Regions from separate parts of the Vibrio sp. 811 genome, predicted to be linked through region 2. Evidence: predicted binding sites of a transcription regulator. Region 2 holds the regulator's gene; each other region holds the start of a gene.

Region 1 (6,808 bases), on a different contig from region 2:
TTGATGAATGGTTTCTGGATGATAAATTCGAGGGGTACGCATGAGATTTCCAGCAAGAGAATAAACTTAAACCCTAACATGGATGCTTTGCACCGAAAAAACAAGGGGCAAGAAGCGTTTCAATATCAGTAATTGAAACGCTTCGAGGTCGGAGGTTACAGTGCGCGGCAGGCTTCTTGAACAAATGGGTTGTGATTGCCCTGTACTTTTGCAATGCGCTCGTCACGCTCACATTCCCATTTATCGGCAGGATAGGTTTTGTTCCAAGCACTCATTAATTGCGTTTGCTGCTTCGACAGTTTGAAACCGTACTCTTTGCTCATGTATAGATAGGTACGAGCAATTGAACCACGCGCACGGTCTGGTGGCATGACTTTACGCTGCTTAAAGTTCACTTGCATCTCACAGCGACCATAACTCACGCCATCCATACCGTTCCATTGACTGAAGTTGTAGTTCGAACGGTCACCGTTTACTTCACCAATAGCAGGAGTTAGGTTGTGCAAGTCTGCTTCCATCAAACGAAAAGTTTTGTCTTTTTTCTTACAGTTTTTACGTCCGCCATCTTGCCAGCATTGACGCTGGTGGCCAAATTGCCACGCAGGAACAATGTGCTCCCATTCGATTCGTGCAGCCCGTTTTTCTTGTTTACGGACTTGGTAACCGCAAGAGGCTAAATCGGGTAAGCCTTTCTTGCCTTGCCATTGAATGTTACAGCCACAGTAGAAGCTTGTTGGGTGGTCTTGATAAATTTTGACCGCCTCACGTTTGGCTGCAGAGAATGAGCTCGGTGGCGCGGCAATCGCAGTGCTAGAAAGCGCGATAAGCAACAGAGAGAGTAAGTATTTCATGATAAAAGTCTTTATAAAGTATGACTTTATTCATGATAACACGCATAAAATAGCTTTAGTGATGAGTAAGTTAACAATAAGTGGCGAAGGGAAGGTTTTGATCAACTCGATTTTTATTTTGGGAACGCAAGTAACACTATGAGGTAAGGGCTACGATAATTGAATGCCGGTGAAGTTAAGTGGTTGGCGACATTTTTGACAAGAGTACGTCGCCTCTTTGCGCAGCACTTTATTATGACGGCGAATCGATAGAGGGTAGGTCATACAACCACAACGATACTCAAAGGTTTTACCTTGAACGGATTTTACTTCAAAGCTGTGAGTGGTTTTGGCTGGTACGTTAAATACGGCTTCCATGACGCCTTTCCATTCTTTACCGTGAGGCCTTACTCGCCCGTAAACCTGATAAGTAATCAGGTGTGCTACTTCATGAGGAATGACTTCATCTAAGAATGCTTGGGTGTTTTCGCGAAATAAAACAGGGTTTAGGCGTACTTGATTTAATTGAAGGTAGGCTTTTCCTGCCGCTTTCCCACGGACGTCGAAGGTGATTGTTGGAATCGGGAAAGAACGTTTGAAAGCTTGTTCCGCCATCGCGATACAGCCCGCCATCACTTGCTTGGCTTTATAGCTGAGTTCTATATCCACAATTCACCTCGATAAATTAAATAAAAAAGCCCCCGCATTTGCGAGGGCCAGATCATAGCATCAGTTAATTATGGTGTGTGTTTTTTCTTGATGGTGGCATGGTAAGCGTGCCATGTACCGTAGCCTAGAATTGGCATGGTAAACAACATTCCGATCCCGTAGGTCGCAAAGCCGATAAGAATACCGCCACAGATGATCGCTGCCCAAACAATCATTGCTGGAATGTTGGATTTCACTGCATTAAAGCTGGTAAATACAGCGGTCATCATGTCTACGCGACGCTCCATCATGAGAGGAATAGAAAAGGCTGAAATGCTAAACACCACACAAGCCAAAACAAAGCCAACTAAAGAGCCGATGACAAGGAAGGGTAGGAACTCACTTAAAGGTGCCCCTTGAACAGAAGGGTAGAGCGCATGAAGTAGAGCGGCAATGCGCATCCAAAATATCATACACACTGCGAGTAACACGGCGAACGCCCATTGAGATGTTGAGTTACGACCGATCGCTTTCATTGAATGGAACAAGCTTGCTTTGTGTCCGCGCTCTCTCTCCCAACTGGCATCATACAAGCCCAGCGCGAGAAACGGACCAATTAACATGTAAACAATCAAACTGGGCATGACGACTAAGTGTGTGCCTTGCCACTGTACGAGCAAAACAATGCCTATCGCAGCTGCCATAAAACAGATGCCATAGAAAGCACTAATAAGCGGCATTCGCACGAAATCATGCAGACCTAATGCGAGCCAATGAAAAGGTGCAGAAAGATTGACCGTATTGCACGGTATGGTTCTGGCGTATTCGTTGTCTGGCACTTCCTTTCGCTTGTTGTGGAAGTCCGATGGATTAACAGTTCGAGGCATAACTCCTCCTTGATTTATTCCCACATTATCCGCTTATACCAACTGACAGCGGTTTTTGTTCAGTCAAACTTGAAGCGACTTTTTCAAGTTTACATCTGAGCATTGGCTTAGTTTGGTATCGGCCATAAAGATGCTTAACTCATGTCTTTACTTAAGTGTTGCTTCCACAGTCGCCAGCATCCGACGTCTCTATTTAAATTGGAATTAACAATATTTTAACTATTGGCGGAGATGGGATAATTTACAAATAATTGCTTAAAATTTATTCGGTATAAAAATGAGGGAGAAACAGGACTGCTTTGTGGGGCAGGGCGGTATGAGCCGAAATGACTAGATAAAAGTTGCTGAAAATAAAAAGCCCCCGCCATAGGCGAGGGCTTGATTGATTCTTGCTTGGCTTGATTATTTGATGCCAGCGAAATCGCGTAGAAGTGCAGCTTTGTCTGTCGCTTCCCACGGGAATTCTTCACGACCGAAGTGACCGTAAGCCGCTGTCTTCTTGTAGATAGGTTGAAGAAGGTTAAGCATTTCTTGTAGACCGTATGGACGTAGGTCGAAGAATTGACGAACCGCTTCAATGATGATGTCGTGAGGTACTTTCTCAGTACCGAACGTTTCCACCATGATAGACGTTGGATCAGCAACACCGATTGCGTAAGAAAGTTGGATCTCACAACGGTCAGCCATGCCTGCCGCTACGATGTTTTTCGCTACGTAGCGTGCTGCGTATGCTGCACTACGGTCAACTTTTGATGGATCTTTACCAGAAAACGCACCGCCACCGTGACGAGCTGCGCCGCCGTAGGTATCTACGATGATCTTACGACCAGTTAGGCCACAGTCACCCATAGGCCCACCGATTACGAAGCGACCGGTTGGGTTAATGAAGAAGTTTGTTTCTTTGTTGATCCACTCAGAAGGTAGCACTGGCTTAATGATCTCTTCCATTACCGCTTCACGCAGGTCTGAAGTTGAGATTGAGTCACAGTGTTGAGTTGAAAGAACAACCGCGTCGATACCAACGATGTTACCTTGATCGTATTGGAATGTTACCTGAGATTTTGCATCAGGACGCAACCAAGGTAGTGTGCCGTTTTTACGAACTTCTGCTTGCTTTTGAACAAGACGGTGAGAGTAAGTAATTGGCGCTGGCATTAGTACTTCAGTTTCGTTACAAGCGTAACCAAACATGATGCCTTGGTCGCCTGCACCTTGTTCTTTAGGGTCAGCTTTATCAACACCTTGGTTGATATCTGGCGACTGTTTACCGATTGTGTTTAGTACCGCACAAGAATCTGCGTCAAAGCCCATATCTGAATGTACGTAGCCGATTTCACGAACGGTTTCACGAGTTAACTCTTCGATGTCTACCCATGCTGAAGTCGTGATTTCACCACCCACCATTACCATACCGGTTTTAACGTAAGTCTCACATGCAACACGAGCCTTTGGATCTTGCTCTAGAATCGCGTCAAGAACCGCATCAGAAATCTGGTCTGCAATTTTATCTGGATGACCTTCTGATACTGACTCAGAAGTAAACAGGTGCTTAGCCATGTTAGCTCCACTATATCTGGTTTAAAACTGGGGAATGATAAACTCTCCAGCGCAAATTAATACTAATTTTTGTAGGTGTATCTACATCTAGACGTCTATTCTAAATTTGATTGCTCGAATTACAAGCTCTTTTTTGGTTTTTGTTATAACCAAACGTTTGCCTGATTTATTGATAATTTTAAGAACTTCGAACGATTTGGCGCGAAAGGTGCAATATTTGTGAGGTTTTGGACTGGAAAACGTTTGCACACCCAACAGGGCTTTGAGAGAATTATGACCTACTTTTCGTTTCGCTTAATGTACTCAGGAGCAGACATGTCGTCTCGTAAACATCTTGCCAATGCAATTCGTGCTCTAAGCATGGATGGTGTTCAACAAGCTAACTCAGGCCACCCAGGCGCACCAATGGGTATGGCTGATATCGCTGAAGTTCTTTGGCGCTCTCACCTAAACCATAACCCTTCAAACCCAGAGTGGGCCGACCGCGATCGCTTTGTGCTGTCAAACGGTCATGGGTCAATGCTTATTTACTCTCTACTGCACTTAAGCGGTTACGAGCTATCTATTGACGATCTGAAAAACTTCCGTCAATTGCACTCAAAAACCCCAGGTCACCCAGAGTACGGCTACGCGCCTGGTATCGAGACAACAACGGGTCCTCTAGGTCAAGGCATCACTAACGCTGTTGGTATGGCGATCGCAGAGAAAGCACTAGCGGCACAGTTCAACAAAGAAGGTCACGATATCGTTGACCACTTTACGTATGTGTTCATGGGTGACGGCTGTCTAATGGAAGGCATCTCGCATGAAGCATGCTCTCTTGCTGGGACGTTAGGTCTAGGCAAACTGATCGCGTTTTGGGATGACAACGGCATTTCTATCGACGGTCACGTTGAAGGCTGGTTCTCTGACGATACACCTAAGCGTTTTGAAGCGTACGGCTGGCATGTAATCCCAGCAGTCGATGGTCACGACTCAGACGCGATCAACGCAGCAATTGAAGCAGCAAAAGCGGACCCACGTCCTACGCTTATCTGTACCAAAACAATTATCGGTTTCGGTTCTCCTAACAAGTCTGGTTCGCACGACTGTCACGGTGCACCACTAGGTCACGATGAAATCCAAGCGGCTCGCGAATACCTAGGTTGGGAGTACGGCCCATTTGAGATCCCGGCAGATGTTTACGCTGAGTGGGATGCAAAAGAAGCGGGCGCCGCGAAAGAAGCAGCTTGGAATGAAAAATTCGAAGCATACGCTGCAGCTTACCCTGCTGAAGCGGCAGAGCTTAAACGTCGTCTAAACGGCGAACTTCCTGCACAGTGGGAAGAAAAAGCGAACCAAATCATTGCTGATCTTCAAGCAAACCCAGCGAACATTGCATCACGTAAAGCATCGCAAAATGCACTAGAAGCGTTTGGTCAAATGCTTCCTGAGTTTATGGGTGGTTCTGCTGACCTAGCGCCTTCTAACCTGACCATGTGGTCTGGTTCTAAGTCTCTAGAAACGGAGGACTTCTCTGGCAACTACATCCACTACGGTGTACGCGAATTCGGTATGACTGCTATCATCAACGGTATCGCATTGCACGGTGGTTTCGTTCCTTACGGCGCAACATTCCTAATGTTCATGGAATACGCTCGTAACGCAATGCGTATGGCTGCGCTGATGAAAATTCAGAACATCCAAGTTTACACGCATGATTCGATCGGTCTTGGCGAAGATGGCCCAACTCACCAACCTGTTGAGCAAATGGCGTCTCTACGTGTAACTCCAAACATGAGCACATGGCGCCCATGTGACCAAGTTGAGTCTGCAGTTGCATGGAAACTAGCGATTGAACGTAAAGATGCACCAACTGCACTTATCTTCTCTCGTCAAAACCTAGCGCAACAAGAGCGTACTGCTGAACAAGTCGCAGACATCGCGAAAGGTGCTTACATCCTGAAAGATAGCGAAGGTAAGCCTGAGCTAATCCTTATCGCAACAGGTTCTGAGGTTGAGCTTGCAGTGAAAGCCGCTGAGCAACTAACTTCAGAAGGCAAGAAAGTACGCGTTGTTTCAATGCCATCAACAGATGCATTCGATAAACAAGACGCTGCTTACCGTGAATCTGTACTGCCATCAGACGTAACGGCACGTATCGCTATTGAAGCGGGCATTGCTGATTTCTGGTACAAGTACGTTGGCTTCGACGGTCGCATCATCGGTATGACAACATTCGGTGAATCTGCACCTGCTGGTCAGCTATTCGAGATGTTTGGCTTCACGACTGAAAACGTAGTGAACACAGCAAAAGAATTGCTAGCGTAATTGTAGGACCGTCTAAACAGTCAAACGTAAACGACGATTGTTAAACGCTAAAGTTAGAAAGGCCATCATTATGATGGCCTTTTTATTTTTGTCAGGTTTTCCAACCTTGTGGAATGCTTTGGTGAATGCAGTCTAAAAGTACGGATAAGCGCAGTGGTGGTCGTCCTGCTGGTGTATAGCAGTTAATGGAAATAGGCTCAGAAAGCCAACCTTCTAAGCAAGGTGTGATTCGCCCTGGGTGATGTTTCTCATAGCCGCATGCTGTCCAAGTCGGCAGCAGTCCAATACCATGACCATTCGCGATACTGTCTATTTGCATTGCTATGTTGTCGCTGTATAAGCGACTAACAAAGGGTTCTAAAAAGAATTCACCGTGTTGAGGGTGTGCTAGCATCAATCCATTTTCTTGCACTGAACCAAAATCGATCCATGGATGTGCTTCAAGTTCTTTGGGGTGCGGTATAGGCCCATGTTGTTTTAGATAATTTGGAGAGGCAAAAGGCGTATAGCGAAATACCCCCAGCACTTCTTTTCGCCAGTCTAGCTCTTTACGTTCACCGAGCCAGATGAACAAAT
Region 2 (6,808 bases):
GTTCCTTGAAGGCCTACCGAACCTACAAGATTTAGGTAAGTTGATGATTGGTGAAGATACCAAGGAAATGCTCGAGTGTGACTTAAAGCTTGAAATGGCGGCTATTCCAGATTTAAAAGATGCGATTGCCTACGCTGAAGACATTCGAGATTATGTGTCTCGAGATCTCTTCCAAGATATTCTTGAAGATGAAGAAGAACATGTTGATTGGCTAGAGACGCAACTTGGCTTGATTGAAATGTCTGGTATTGAGAATTATCTCCAAGCGCAATACGTGGACGAAGAGTAACGATACTTTCTGAGTTTGCATACTCCAATAATAGTAAGAAGAAAGAGCACCTGACTCGAAAATCAGGTGCTTAACTCCGTTATCTGGTCTAATCTCTTTTATTATCGGCTTTTTAAGGATATTGCTCGCAATCTTGCCTATGAAGTTTGATTTCTATCCGATAGAATTTATGCCCCCTTACCTAAAAATAAAAAAGAGAAACGTCCATGTCTGAAGACAACCACCAAGCAGCCACTCCAGAAGAAGAACATCGCCAAAAAGCATTGGATTACCATGCTTATCCAACTCCAGGAAAGATTGCTGTCGAACTGACAAAGCCTGCGGAAACGGCGGGTGATCTTGCCCTTGCTTACAGCCCTGGTGTTGCAGAGCCAGTGCGTGAAATCGCACAAAACCCGGATAACGTGTACAAGTACACTGCAAAAGGGAACATGGTTGCTGTTATTTCTAACGGTACCGCTATTCTAGGTCTAGGTAACCTAGGTCCACTTGCATCTAAGCCAGTGATGGAAGGTAAAGCGTTACTGTTTAAGCGTTTTGCAGGTCTTGACTCTATTGATATTGAAGTTAAGCACCGCACGATCGATGAATTTGTTGATACTGTTGCGAGCATTGCAGACACTTTTGGCGGTATCAACCTTGAAGATATTAAAGCACCAGACTGTTTTGAGATTGAAAAGCGTCTGATTGAACGTTGTGATGTACCAGTATTCCACGATGATCAACATGGTACTGCTATTGTAACGGCAGCGGGTATGCTGAATGCAATCGAACTTCAAGGTAAGAAACTTGAAGATTCAACAATTGTTTGTCTTGGCGCTGGCGCTGCCGCTGTAGCGTGTATGGAGCTTCTGATCAAATGCGGCGCAATGCGCGAAAAAATCTACATGCTAGATCGCAAAGGTGTGATTCACACTCGTCGTGATGATCTTAATGAATATAAGCAGCTATTTGCGAACAATACAGATAAGCGCACACTAGAAGACGTGATTGAAGGTGCAGATCTGTTCCTAGGTGTATCTGGTCCAAACCTATTGCCAGCGGAAGCGTTGAAGTTGATGGCAGATAAGCCAATCGTATTCGCATGTTCTAACCCGGATCCTGAAATCAAGCCGGAACTTGCTCACGCAGTTCGTGATGACTTGATCATGGGTACTGGCCGTAGTGATTATCCTAACCAAGTTAACAACGTATTGTGTTTCCCATTCATTTTCCGCGGTGCTCTTGATGTGCGTGCAAGTGAAATCAATGATGAAATGAAACTTGCAGCCGTTGAGGCGATTCGTGAGCTAGCAAAAGAGCCTGTACCTGAAGCCGTATTGAAGGCTGCAGGTGTTGATAAGCTAGAGTTTGGTGCGGACTATATTATTCCAAAACCAATGGATTCACGTTTGCTACCACGTGTTGCAAAAGCGGTCGCTCAGGCGGCGGTTAATTCAGGTGTAGCTCGTATCGAGATGCCTGAAAACTACATGGCAGAGTAATATATCTTTCAGATGTGATACACAAAAATGGGACGCTATTGCGTCCCATTTTTTATGTCATTCATTTGGCTCGAGGCAAGAGTTATTACCTGAAACCTCTTATCAGGCTTTTTTATTCTTCGTCGAATGACTCAAATTCGATGCCCATTTCCGTCATCAGCGCTTTTACTTCTGTTGGAATATCATCAGGACGGTCTTTACGAAGGTCTTCATCTGTCGGAAGTGGCTGACCTGTGTACGCGTGCAAAAATGCCTCGCATAGCAATTCGCTATTGGTTGCATGGCGTAAGTTATTGATCTGACGGCGAGTACGCTCATCAGTTAGCACCTTTAAAACTTTTAGCGGGATAGAGACGGTAATTTTTTTTACTTGTTCGCTTTTTTTGCCGTGCTCTGCATATGGGCTAATGTATTCGCCATTCCAGTCAGCCATTGCACACCTTCATTTATGTAATCGGTTAAAAATAATTTAGGTGCTGATTTTAGCTGCATTTACCGCCATAAGCAAAGACATATAGACGTCTAGAAGTGTTGACGTCTCATTTTTTGACGAGTAAAGTGAACATAACAGCAAAGGAAGCGTGTTGATCACTTTATGTTACTCATTAGATATAGCGCATTCCTATTTAGAAGTCATTACCCGTGAAAGGATACACCCATGAGCACTCGCAAACCTGCGACCATTGCAGTACGCACTGGTATTGAATCAGACAGCCAATATCATGCTGTCGTTCCACCTATTTATCTTTCCACTAACTATGGTTTTCCTGCTTTTGGTGAAGTGCCCAAGTATGATTACACACGATCTGGTAATCCAAACCGCGGACTGTTGGAAAGTGCGCTATCTGAACTTGAGTCTGGAAAAGGAGCGGTTGTTACTAACTGCGGTACGTCGGCATTAAATTTATGGGTTTCCGCTTTTCTCGGCCCAGATGATCTCATTATTGCTCCTCACGATTGTTATGGTGGTACCTATCGTCTTTTTAATACCCGAGCTAACAAAGGCGATTTTAAGGTTCAGTTTGTCGATCAATCAGACGAACAGGCTTTAGATGCTGCATTGGCACAAAAACCAAAACTCATTTTGCTAGAAACTCCGTCAAACCCTCTGGTTCGCGTAGTGGATATTGCAGCTACTTGTGAAAAAGCGAAACAAATCGGCGCGTTAGTTGCGGTGGACAATACCTTTTTGACACCCGTGTACCAAAAACCTTTAGAGCTAGGTGCGGATTTTGTTATCCACTCCACAACAAAGTACATCAACGGTCATTCGGACGTAATTGGTGGAGTAATCATCACCAACACAGAAGCGCATGCAGAAGAGCTTGCATGGTGGGGTAATTGTATTGGTGCAACGGGCACACCTTTCGATAGTTACATGACACTGCGAGGTATTCGTACGCTTGCTGCTCGTATGAGAGTACATGAAGAGAGCTCACAGCAGGTACTAGCTTACCTACAGAAACAAGCGTTAGTTAAAACTATCTATCATCCAAGCCTGCCGGAACATCCAGGTCACGACATTGCTAAAAAGCAGCAAACGGGCTTTGGCTCTATGTTGAGTTTTGAGTTTGCTGGTTCGTTTGAGCAGTTAAAGGTGTTTGTGAAAGAGCTCCAACTGTTTTCATTAGCAGAGTCATTAGGTGGTGTAGAAAGTTTGATTTGCCACCCAGCATCCATGACGCACCGTGCAATGGGTGAGGAGGCGCTGGCGGAGGCTGGGGTCTCTCATCAACTATTGCGTTTGTCTGTCGGTTTGGAAGATGCACAAGACCTCATCACAGATTTAGAACAAGCGTTCGCTAAAGCTACCCAGTAATAGGAGACGATAACAATGACTGTACAACGTCAGCTGCATAAGTTTGGTGGCAGTAGCTTAGCAAACCCAGAATGCTACTTACGCGTTGTGGGTATTCTCAAGGAGTATTCGACAGAAAATGATCTTGTGGTCGTCTCTGCTGCAGGAAAAACCACTAACCGCTTGATTGAGTTTTTGGAAGGGTTAAGTAAAGATGGCCGAATTGCGCATGAAGCGCTTCAAAGCTTGAGACAGTTCCAAACTGAGCTAATAGAAAGCTTGTTGGAGAGTGAAGCAAAAGAAGAGCTGTTAGCTTTATTACATGATGAGTTCAGTACTCTCTCGGAGCTGACTGCACCACTCACTAATGCGCAAAAAGCCGCGGTACTGGGGCACGGAGAAGTATGGTCTGCTCGCCTATTGGCCGCGTTATTATCTCAACGTTCTATCCCTGCGGTTGCACAAGATGCACGAGCGTTTTTACGTGCAGAAGCGGGAACTCAACCAGAGGTTGATCGCGCTCGTTCATACCCTTTAATTAAAGAGATCCTCGCGCAGCATAACCATAAACGTGTGGTAATTACTGGCTTTATGGCTCAGAACGAGGCAGGAGAAACCATCCTACTTGGTCGTAACGGCTCTGACTATTCTGCAACGGTCATAGGCGCGCTTGCTGAAGTCAGTACTGTCACGATTTGGAGTGATGTTGCTGGTGTCTATAGTGCCGATCCACGTTTGGTGTCTGACGCTTGTTTATTACCGTTACTTCGATTGGATGAAGCCAGTGAACTTGCTCGCTTAGCTGCCCCAGTGCTACACAGTCGTACGCTTCAGCCTGTGGCGCAAAGTACCATGGACCTTAATCTCAAGTGTAGCTATCTGCCAGAGTCGGGTTCTACTCGTATTGAGCGTGTATTGGCATCTGGTCGTGGCGCTAAAATTATTACTTCACTGGATGATGTTTTATTGGTGCAGTTGTCTTTCATGCATGGGCACGACTTCGAAAAAACACAGAGTGATGTATTACAAGCGTTGCAGCGCGCGCAATTAGAGCCATTGGCATTTGAAGCTCAATCCGATCAGCATACGATACGCTTGGCTTACACCGCAGAAATCGCCGGTGGTGCATTGAAACACTTGCAAGAGCTTGCGGTAGAGGCAGAAATTAAGCTAAAAGAAGGTTACTCGCTCTTAGCTGCGGTAGGTGCAGGCGTTACGAAAAACGCCAATCATTGCTTTGGCTTTTATCAGAAGCTAAAGCACTCTCCGGTAGAATTTATCTCTGAAACAGACTCAGGGCTGAGCCTAGTCGCTGTTTTGCGCCGTACTGATACCGAGGCGTTGGTTCAAACGATTCATAGCCAGTTGTTCCAAGCGCAAAAACGCGTGGCAGTGGCTTTATGTGGCAAGGGTAATATTGGTTCTAGTTGGCTAAATTTATTTGCTACGCAAAAAAGTGAGCTCGAAAAACGTCATGGTATGAGCTTTGATCTTGTCGCGGTTGTGGATAGCCAAACCTATTGGTTCGATGAGCAAGGTATTGAGGCGGCGAGTGTTGCTGAACGATTTGATGATGAAAGCATAGCAAACAATGGGGATTGGCTGGCACGTTTGGGAGCGCTTAAAAGCTATGATGAAGCCGTCGTGCTTGATGTTACCGCGAGTAAAGAGTTAGCTCAGCGCTACGTAGAAATCGCACAGCAAGGCATTCATTTGATTTCCGCTAACAAAGTGGCCGGTTCCGCAGATAGTCAGTACTACCATCAGGTTCAAGATGCATTCGCTAAAATTGGTCGTCATTGGCTATACAACGCAACGGTTGGTGCTGGGTTACCGATAAACCATACCGTGCGAGATCTTCGTGAAAGTGGGGATGAAATCGTCGCTCTATCGGGTATTTTCTCGGGGACGCTATCATGGCTGTTCCAACAGTTTGATGGTTCTGTGCCATTTAATGATTTAGTCGATCTTGCTTGGCAGCAAGGGTTAACCGAACCTGACCCTCGTTCTGATTTAGATGGCTCCGATGTAATGCGTAAGTTAGTCATCTTGGCTCGAGAGTCGGGCCTAGATATAGAACCAGACAGCGTTAAAGTTGAGTCTTTGGTGCCAGAAGAATTAAGAGAACTGAGCTTAGATGATTTCTTCGATAATGGAGCGTTGTTGAGTGAAATACTTCAAGAGCGTCTGACAAAAGCACAGAGAAACGATCAAGTGCTTCGCTATGTGGCGCGTTTAGAAAAAAATGGTAAAGCAACGGTGGGAGTCGAAGCGTTATCTCGTGAGCACGCGCTCGCCAACTTATTGCCATGCGATAACATTTTTGCCATAGAGAGCAAGTGGTACAAAGATAACCCTCTGGTCATTCGAGGACCAGGCGCAGGCAGAGAAGTGACAGCCGGCGCTATTCAATCCGACCTCAACCGATTGGCTGGTTTATTTTAAAGTTGCGATTGACCTAAAAACCCTGGAATTAATCCAGGGTTTTTTATTCCCCTATCAGTGCCATATTGAAGTCATAACCCGTGCAAAATGGCGAGATGATGCTCAAGTAGAAACTTGAACTATCTTCATTATTAACTTGAGAAAAATTCATAATTACAAGGTTGACATTAAATCGTATTCAATACATTCTGTAGACATATAGACGTCTAAACGTCGATTTTAAGGATTTGTTTTCGTGGCGGAGTGCCGCAGGGAGAGTAAGATGGGATATACGCACGCAGGCCATATCGACGCCTTGAACCAGAATATTGCTGAGTTATCAGATAACATCAATGTATCGTTTGAGTTTTTTCCGCCAAGCAGCGCTAAGATGGAAGAAACACTTTGGAATTCAGTGCACCGTCTTAAAACGCTTCAACCTAAATTTGTTTCTGTGACTTACGGTGCGAACTCCGGCGAGCGTGACAGAACACACTCCATCATTAAAGAAATTAAAGCAACAACCGGATTGGTTGCCGCTCCCCATCTCACTTGTATTGATGCGACTCGTGAAGAGTTGATTAATATTGCCGATGATTATTGGAACAATGGTATTGAAAATATCGTCGCTCTGCGTGGTGATATTCCTCCAGGTGGCGGTGCGCCTGATATGTATGCCTCGGATTTGGTTGAGCTGCTGAAATCACGCCACGATTTCGATATCTCCGTTGCTGCATTCCCTGAGGTTCACCCTGAAGCTAAAAGCGCTCAGTCTGACTTATTGAACCTAAAACGTAAGGTAGATGCAGGTGC
Region 3 (6,808 bases), on a different contig from region 2:
TCGCTTACCCTTCTTTGAATGTTGCCTTTTATTCCGTCCCGAGGTACAAAATCAGTACAGTACGCATTCGGGAGTACTCACATGGCAACTTTAGTTAAAACCTCTTCTGGTACCTGGAAAGCCGTTATTCGAAAAACTGGCTGGCCGACGACGTCTAAAACTTTTCGTCTCAAACGCGATGCAGAGGATTGGGCAAGACGTACCGAAGATGAAATTGTACGTGGCGTCTACATCAAACGTTCCTCGTCTGAACGCCTCACCATTGAAGAAGCATTAAAACGCTACCTGGCAGAAATCTCACCTACCAAACGACCGGCGACCGCTGCCTGTGACGCGAGACATTCCAAACCGCTCATCAAAGCCCTGGGAAAATACTCCCTGGCCGCCTGACGCCCGAAATCATTGCCAAGTATCGAGACGACCGGTTAGCTGGCCTGGATCGTTGCGACGCCAGAGGTAACCCGGCCCCTAAGCCACGCTCACCTAACACCGTACGCATTGACCTGACCCTGCTCAGTCACCTGTACAACATTGCGATTAAAGAGTGGGGGATCGGCCTGGCAATTAACCCGGTCCAGAATATTCGTAAGCCCACCACATTATTCCAGGAAAAGGTCGGTTCAAACAAACAGCAATTCAGGCAGCTCGACTTGAGCTGCACATGCACCAAATAGGTATAAATGATCCAAGAAATGGGATCTGGATGATTAACTTCAAAAAGAACAACGACTTGAATTGGGTTGACCCAAAATCACCGGCACACCGTTCAATACATCGATTTAACTATGAGAACTGGATCGCAAGAATATTTGTGACTGGTGGTATGACAAAACAGATGGTAATAGCTCGATTAAATAGGATTAAAATGAGCTTGAAGGATGGAGAATACCCTTCAAAGATTACTCAGAAAAAAGATGTAAGTTGGAATGGCTCATGACTGTTTATAGAATCACAGAAGATCCTGCTAAGTTTAAAACTCTTTCATTATTGCCTAGTGACCTAGCTGAACAATTAGGTGACTTTGAGCTTGTAAGAGACATACTGCATCAACCTTCGCACAATTCATCACTCCAACCGATATGGGGTAAGGTTAATTCGGAGTTTGCAGATGTTCTCAAGAAAGATTCGGAAACTCCAGATATAAGTATTTGGTGTAATACATTCCTCATATTTTCACCCAAAGCATTCAATTACTTACATAACAAGTTGTCGACATGTGGAGAGTTTTTGCCGATCAATGTAGGTAGTGAAACTTGGTATTTCTATACAGCACTGACATTCGCAAGAGAGAACAAACAGTTAACGATTCCCAAAGTTGAATACGGTGAATTGATAGGATTGGAGACACTAGTCTTCGACGAAGAAGATACTCAAGATAAATATATCTTCAAGTCAGTAGAGGAAGGCCCCGTAAACCTATTCTGTACAGATATACTTCGAGAATTAGTGACCGAACATAAGTTGACAGGTATCGGTTTCTCAGAAGATCTAACAGGTTTAGATTTCATTGATGAGGCGGTGTAATTTCACTTGTTGGGTTACTTAAGCAAGTTAAGGAGAACTTCTGCGTTGGTGATATGACATTCGAAAAGCTCAGCTCTGCAGCAACTATCGAATGAGTAATGATATCTACGCCTAATGCAGCTTCTCGAGGCTCTACACTTCCCGTCAGTAACACTTTTTGACCTTCCACTCAGCTTGATCAAAAATTAAGCCCCAAAACATCATACAAATTTTTGTAGCAATGAAACAAAATGTCCGCTCGTGATTTAAACCATTGACCCTCAGACAACTTCTGATAGTATGGACATATAAACGTATGGACGTCTAAATCAAAAATGGAGCTACAATGAAAAGTATTGGTCACTTAAAGAAACTAGCTTTGATTCTCACGGCAGTAGTCGGCTTAAGCGCTTGTGGAGAAAAAGATGACTCTGTCATTAAAGTGGGCGCGACAGTTGGACCACATGCACAAGTAGTCGAGGCGGTAGCGAAGGAGGCAGCGAAGCAAGGTTTGAATGTCGAAGTCATTGAGTTTTCTGACTACGTGACACCTAATGCCGCTCTTAGCGATGGTAGCATCGATATTAATAGCTATCAGCACCAGCCATTTTTAGACAACTTCAACAGTAGCCATAACGCCCAATTAGTATCAATTGGTCAGTCCATTCTTATGCGTATGGGGCTTTATTCCAATAAGTATCGCTCACTGCAAGAGCTTCCAAACAATGCACGTATAGCGCTTCCAAATGACCCTACCAACGGTGGTCGTGGTCTGTTGCTACTCGCCGATGCAGGTTTAATTGAGCTGAAACAGGGTGTTGGCCATAAAGCCGCCCTAACTGATATCACAAAAAACGCAAAATCATTTGAATTTGTCGAGGTAGATGCCGCTCAGCTACCAAGAACATTAGATGATGTGGACGCGGCTGCGATTACAATGAACTACGTAATGTCTTCTGGTTTAGATCCGAAGAAACAAAGTATCTATCTTGAAGCAAAAGACGCCCCATTAGCAGTCATGGTCATCGCCACTCGTGACGCAGACAAAAATAATGAAGCGTATAAAAAGTTCGTTTCTATTTATCAATCTCAAGCGATTCGTGATTATCTCGATCGTACGTTCAAAGGCACAATCGAAGCAGCTTTTTAATCAATAAAGCAGCGAATACTTTGCCCCACGAATCAGATAGAAAAGAGGCTAATGTTTTCTCATAGCCTCTTCTTTTCATTACTCACTAAATCGACTCATTGTCGACTTTCAGCCTCTAACTTCATTGCCAAATAAGCTTGATCAGCAGAAACCAATTCAGGGCGGTTAATCAACTTCCAGAGGAAGTATGGTGGGATTAAAAATACGATGAAGTAGAGAGATTCATGGAAAAAAACATCGGCTATCGTTTGCTGATGCTCCCAAAGTGCCGTCAGTGCGAAGAGCTCTAACATCACGCCTAATACGCCAAAGACGACAGAGACAACAATCGCTAAACCCAGTAGTTCTCTAACAAAGTGCTTGTATGCCATGATACTAATTCCTTCTAGCAATAAGTCATACTAACTTACGCTCATAAGAAACAAGTGAGCTTGATTATTATCAAACTCACCTCATCACTGTTAAAAACTTAGTTTTATAAAAAAGTACTTGTATATAGCGTCAGCGAAGACTGATTTCCCTATCACAGAGCATAGATACCTCTACAAATAGAAGGTGATGGAACGACCAACTATTGACTATATGAGCGCAACTTTAATCAGATAAGTAATATTGAACCGTCGATACCACTCGTACTTTCTTAATGTAAGGCGTGTTGCTGTCTCGGTCATAAATCGAGAACTGCCCTTGAGTTGCACGTTTGATCTTACCCAGTGAACTCTGTGAGTCTTTCGCAAATTTCTCAGCCACTTCACGCGCATTCTTAGTCGCTTCTTCGATCATGTCTGGCTTCACATCATTCAGCTTAGTAAAGCTGTACTCAACACGATTTGCATAAGGATCTTGGTTAAGCAAAACGCCTTGCTTTCCTAGCTCACCTATTTCATTGATTGCCGCTCGAACAACATCAACACTCTGGCTATAAACCGTAACGGTTCGCGAGGCCAAATAACGATACTCAATGTCTTGCTCGCTCCCATATTGCTGTGCTTTTCTGTCAATGACCGCTGGGGAAGAAAGGGAAACGCTGGTTTCAGGAAGCCCTTTGGCACTTAGAAAGTCCAAAATCAAACGAGTTTGCTGGTCAATTTCATCAAACATGGCTCCCATATCATTACTCGCTAGAGTAAATTGAATCGGCCAAATCACCGTATCAGCAGGATACTCACGCTCCGACAAACCTTTTACTGTCACGACTCTTTCATAGGCTCGGTATTTCACCGCCGTCTGCTGCATAAAATAGCCAAGTATGCCAAGACCAAGTATCAAACTTAGCCCAATCCAAAGTGCTGCTTTATTGGAAACTCGTTCCATTATTTCCCCCTGATAAATATCAACTTAGCTTAATCTTTGTTCTAGATAAGATAGCCTATCTCTTGTTTTAAGAGGGAGACATAACGCGAGTTTTGATTCATAGCACAGTGATATACCGTTTTCTTTAGTCAATAAAGCTTCATTGGTTTGTCACCAAAGGCTCATGCTTTTGCCTCTGAATTGTCATCTGTAATTTCTACTATCCAATCAGCAACTTGTACGCTGAGGTAAATATGGATAGTTCGACCCCTTTTCGTCTCCCACGTAAAACGCCGTTTGGCATTGGTGAAAACGTTGCTGAATGGGCAACCGGTTTAAACCAACTTGATAAGTTCTACGCCCAACGCCCCGTTAATGCCGATATCAAAACTTTTCTCCGCTTCACGCTGGATATCTTAGGTATCGATTATCGCATTGCTCATGGTTCACTCGACTCAGTACCTAAACAAGGAGCTACCGTCATTGTGGCGAACCACCCGCTTGGTTGTGTGGAAGGCGTCATCTTGGCCGAACTCTTGTTGATGGTACGAGACGATATCCAAATTCTAGCCAATCAATACCTGAAAACCGTACCAGAGTTAGATCAGCTCTTCATTGGTGTCGATGTGTTTGAAGGCAGAGACGCCGTCAAATCGAATATGAAGGCCCTCAGAGCGGCTAATAAACACCTCGCAAGTGGCGGCTTATTGCTTGTCTTTCCTGCCGGTGAGGTTTCCCAGTTAGTCGATGCCAAACAGCAACGCTTGGAAGACAAAGCGTGGAGTCGAAGCGTAAGTAGCCTGATCCGCAAAAACAAAGCAACGACAGTTCCAGTATTCATCAGTGGTCAGAACTCGAAACGCTTCTATATGGCAGGGAAAATCCATCCACTTTTGCGCACCCTACTGCTTGGGCGAGAACTGCTGAACAAACAGGCGCAAACCATCAACTTATCCTTTGGCCAAGCGATAAAATTTAAAGAGATCAACACGCTTAACGATGATCAAGTAGTGAACTATTTGCGGCTCAACACTTACTTACTCAATCGTGAAATCCAATCGGTGAAGCCCTCTTCCTCATCAGAACGGCTCTCACCAATAGCGGCAGGGTTACCCGTAGGCGAATTGCTTGAAGAACTGAACAACTTACCAAAAGAGTCCAAGCTGCTAACAAGTGGTGAGTTCGATGTTTACTGCACGGAGTCGCAGAGTATCCCTTCCCTACTGCATGAAATTGGTCGCCTACGTGAGCTCAATTTCCGACAAGTTGGCGAAGGGACTGGACTAGCAATAGACATTGACCATTTCGATCATGATTACCTGCATCTGTTTGTGTGGGACAGAGAGAACCAATGCTTGGTGGGCGCGTATCGTTTAGGTCTGGTTGATCAACTGATTGAAAAGCGCGGCGTAGCAGGTCTGTATTCACGAACGTTGTTTAACTATGACCAACGCTTTATCGACCAAATGGGTAAATCCATTGAGATGGGGCGCTCTGTGATTGCACAGCAATATCAAAAGAGCATGAGCGCGCTACTGCTACTGTGGAAAGGCATCGCAACGTTCGTTCATCAAAACCCAGATTACACTCACCTATTTGGTCCGGTAAGCATTAGCAACGATTATAGCGATACTGCACGTCAATTACTGGCTCAATCAATGACACTGCACCACTACGACAACAATTGCGCAGAGTACGTCACACCTTCTAACCCACTTCCTGAGCACCACCGTGACTGGAACACCAGCATGCTCACTGCTCTGGGTGATTTACAGCTATTGTCACGTGTCATTGCCAGAATCGATGAAGGGAAAGGAGTGCCCGTTTTGCTGCGTCAGTACTTAAGCCTCAATGGCAAGCTGGTATGCTTCAACGTCGACCCTGCATTCAATAACGCTCTAGATGGATTGATTATGGTGGATTTGCGCGATGTTCAAGAAAAGACGTTGGCAAGGTATATGGGACGCGAGCAAGCTCATGACTACCTCGTCTATCATACTAATAGCAACGATGATTAAGAACAGTGATTAAGTAGAGAGTTGGGAATCACAAGAAGAACCGTGTGGCGACTCTCTTTATTTACCCTTTCATCAACTAATTAGGCGTGCTCCGTGAAGTGCGCCGAAAAGACTCTTATAGATACAATCTATCGAAAGATCTAGATAGCATTTATCTCACCAATTCCGTCACAAACTTTCACAAAAAACAAAAACAGATCCAAGTCACACTTTAAATCCACCACAACTCAACACAAAACGTGATATTGATCATCACAAGCATTTAATTCGAATTTCAAAAAAAATCAAAAGTGATCAAAGTCACAAAGTATTTTTATTTTAAATTTGTCAGAAGATCGGATTGATCACTAAGATTTTTATTGACAGGTTTGAAAGTTGCTTTTTGTTATTAAGTTACAAGTTAATAAGTTGAACTTGGTCACTTAAAAACCGTTTCTCAGCCTAAGAAATGCGGGCGTAGATCACAAAAAACCCGTTGTCAGTTCCAATTGGAAAATGTGTGGTAAATTGATTGGGTACTAAGCAATCAAACAAACGGTTTTGGCGAACCGTTTACTACAACAAGATACATCAGAACATCGAACGGGGAATTGTTATGATATCACCAGATGCCAAGATCAAGATACAAAATTTTGGTCGTTTTCTGTCAAACATGGTAATGCCAAACATCGGCGCGTTTATCGCGTGGGGCTTTATCACTGCTCTATTTATCCCAACTGGATGGCTACCAAACGAAACGTTAGCCTCTATGGTTGGCCCAATGATTACCTACTTGCTGCCACTACTTATCGGTTACACCGGTGGTAAATTAGTTGGTGGCGATCGTGGTGCGGTAGTCGGTGCA

The links. The regulator MetJ, encoded in region 2, represses methionine synthesis genes. The targets are predictions, from matches to a motif close to TTAGACNTNTANANGTCTAA.
Region 1: metK (methionine adenosyltransferase) is a predicted target of MetJ. The motif match lies at 4,002-4,021, and genes of this name have one in related genera.
Region 3: R7Q46_RS09380 (MetQ/NlpA family ABC transporter substrate-binding protein) is a predicted target of MetJ. The motif match lies at 1,812-1,831, and genes of this name have one in related genera.

What each region holds. Positions count from the first base shown of each region.
Region 1 is NZ_JAWOUB010000003.1:352,752-359,559, reverse strand. Features, by position in the region: gene rsmE (16S rRNA (uracil(1498)-N(3))-methyltransferase) at 1-42, opposite strand, end outside; gene endA (deoxyribonuclease I) at 156-851, opposite strand; gene R7Q46_RS08465 (SprT family zinc-dependent metalloprotease) at 1,002-1,499, opposite strand; gene R7Q46_RS08460 (DUF2189 domain-containing protein) at 1,568-2,365, opposite strand; gene metK (methionine adenosyltransferase) at 2,768-3,922, opposite strand; gene tkt (transketolase) at 4,238-6,232, shown strand; gene R7Q46_RS08445 (LysR family transcriptional regulator) at 6,324-6,808, opposite strand, start outside.
Region 2 is NZ_JAWOUB010000040.1:873-7,680, forward strand. Features, by position in the region: gene bfr (bacterioferritin) at 1-289, shown strand, start outside; gene R7Q46_RS24260 (malic enzyme-like NAD(P)-binding protein) at 496-1,773, shown strand; gene metJ (met regulon transcriptional regulator MetJ) at 1,886-2,206, opposite strand; gene R7Q46_RS24270 (O-succinylhomoserine (thiol)-lyase) at 2,432-3,592, shown strand; gene R7Q46_RS24275 (bifunctional aspartate kinase/homoserine dehydrogenase II) at 3,608-6,016, shown strand; gene metF (methylenetetrahydrofolate reductase) at 6,279-6,808, shown strand, end outside.
Region 3 is NZ_JAWOUB010000004.1:191,405-198,212, forward strand. Features, by position in the region: gene R7Q46_RS09370 (hypothetical protein) at 82-390, shown strand; gene R7Q46_RS30795 (AHH domain-containing protein) at 635-937, shown strand; gene R7Q46_RS09375 (hypothetical protein) at 934-1,524, shown strand; gene R7Q46_RS09380 (MetQ/NlpA family ABC transporter substrate-binding protein) at 1,850-2,653, shown strand; gene R7Q46_RS09385 (hypothetical protein) at 2,749-3,024, opposite strand; gene R7Q46_RS09390 (SIMPL domain-containing protein) at 3,248-3,967, opposite strand; gene R7Q46_RS09395 (lysophospholipid acyltransferase family protein) at 4,201-5,964, shown strand; gene R7Q46_RS09400 (PTS mannitol transporter subunit IICBA) at 6,560-6,808, shown strand, end outside.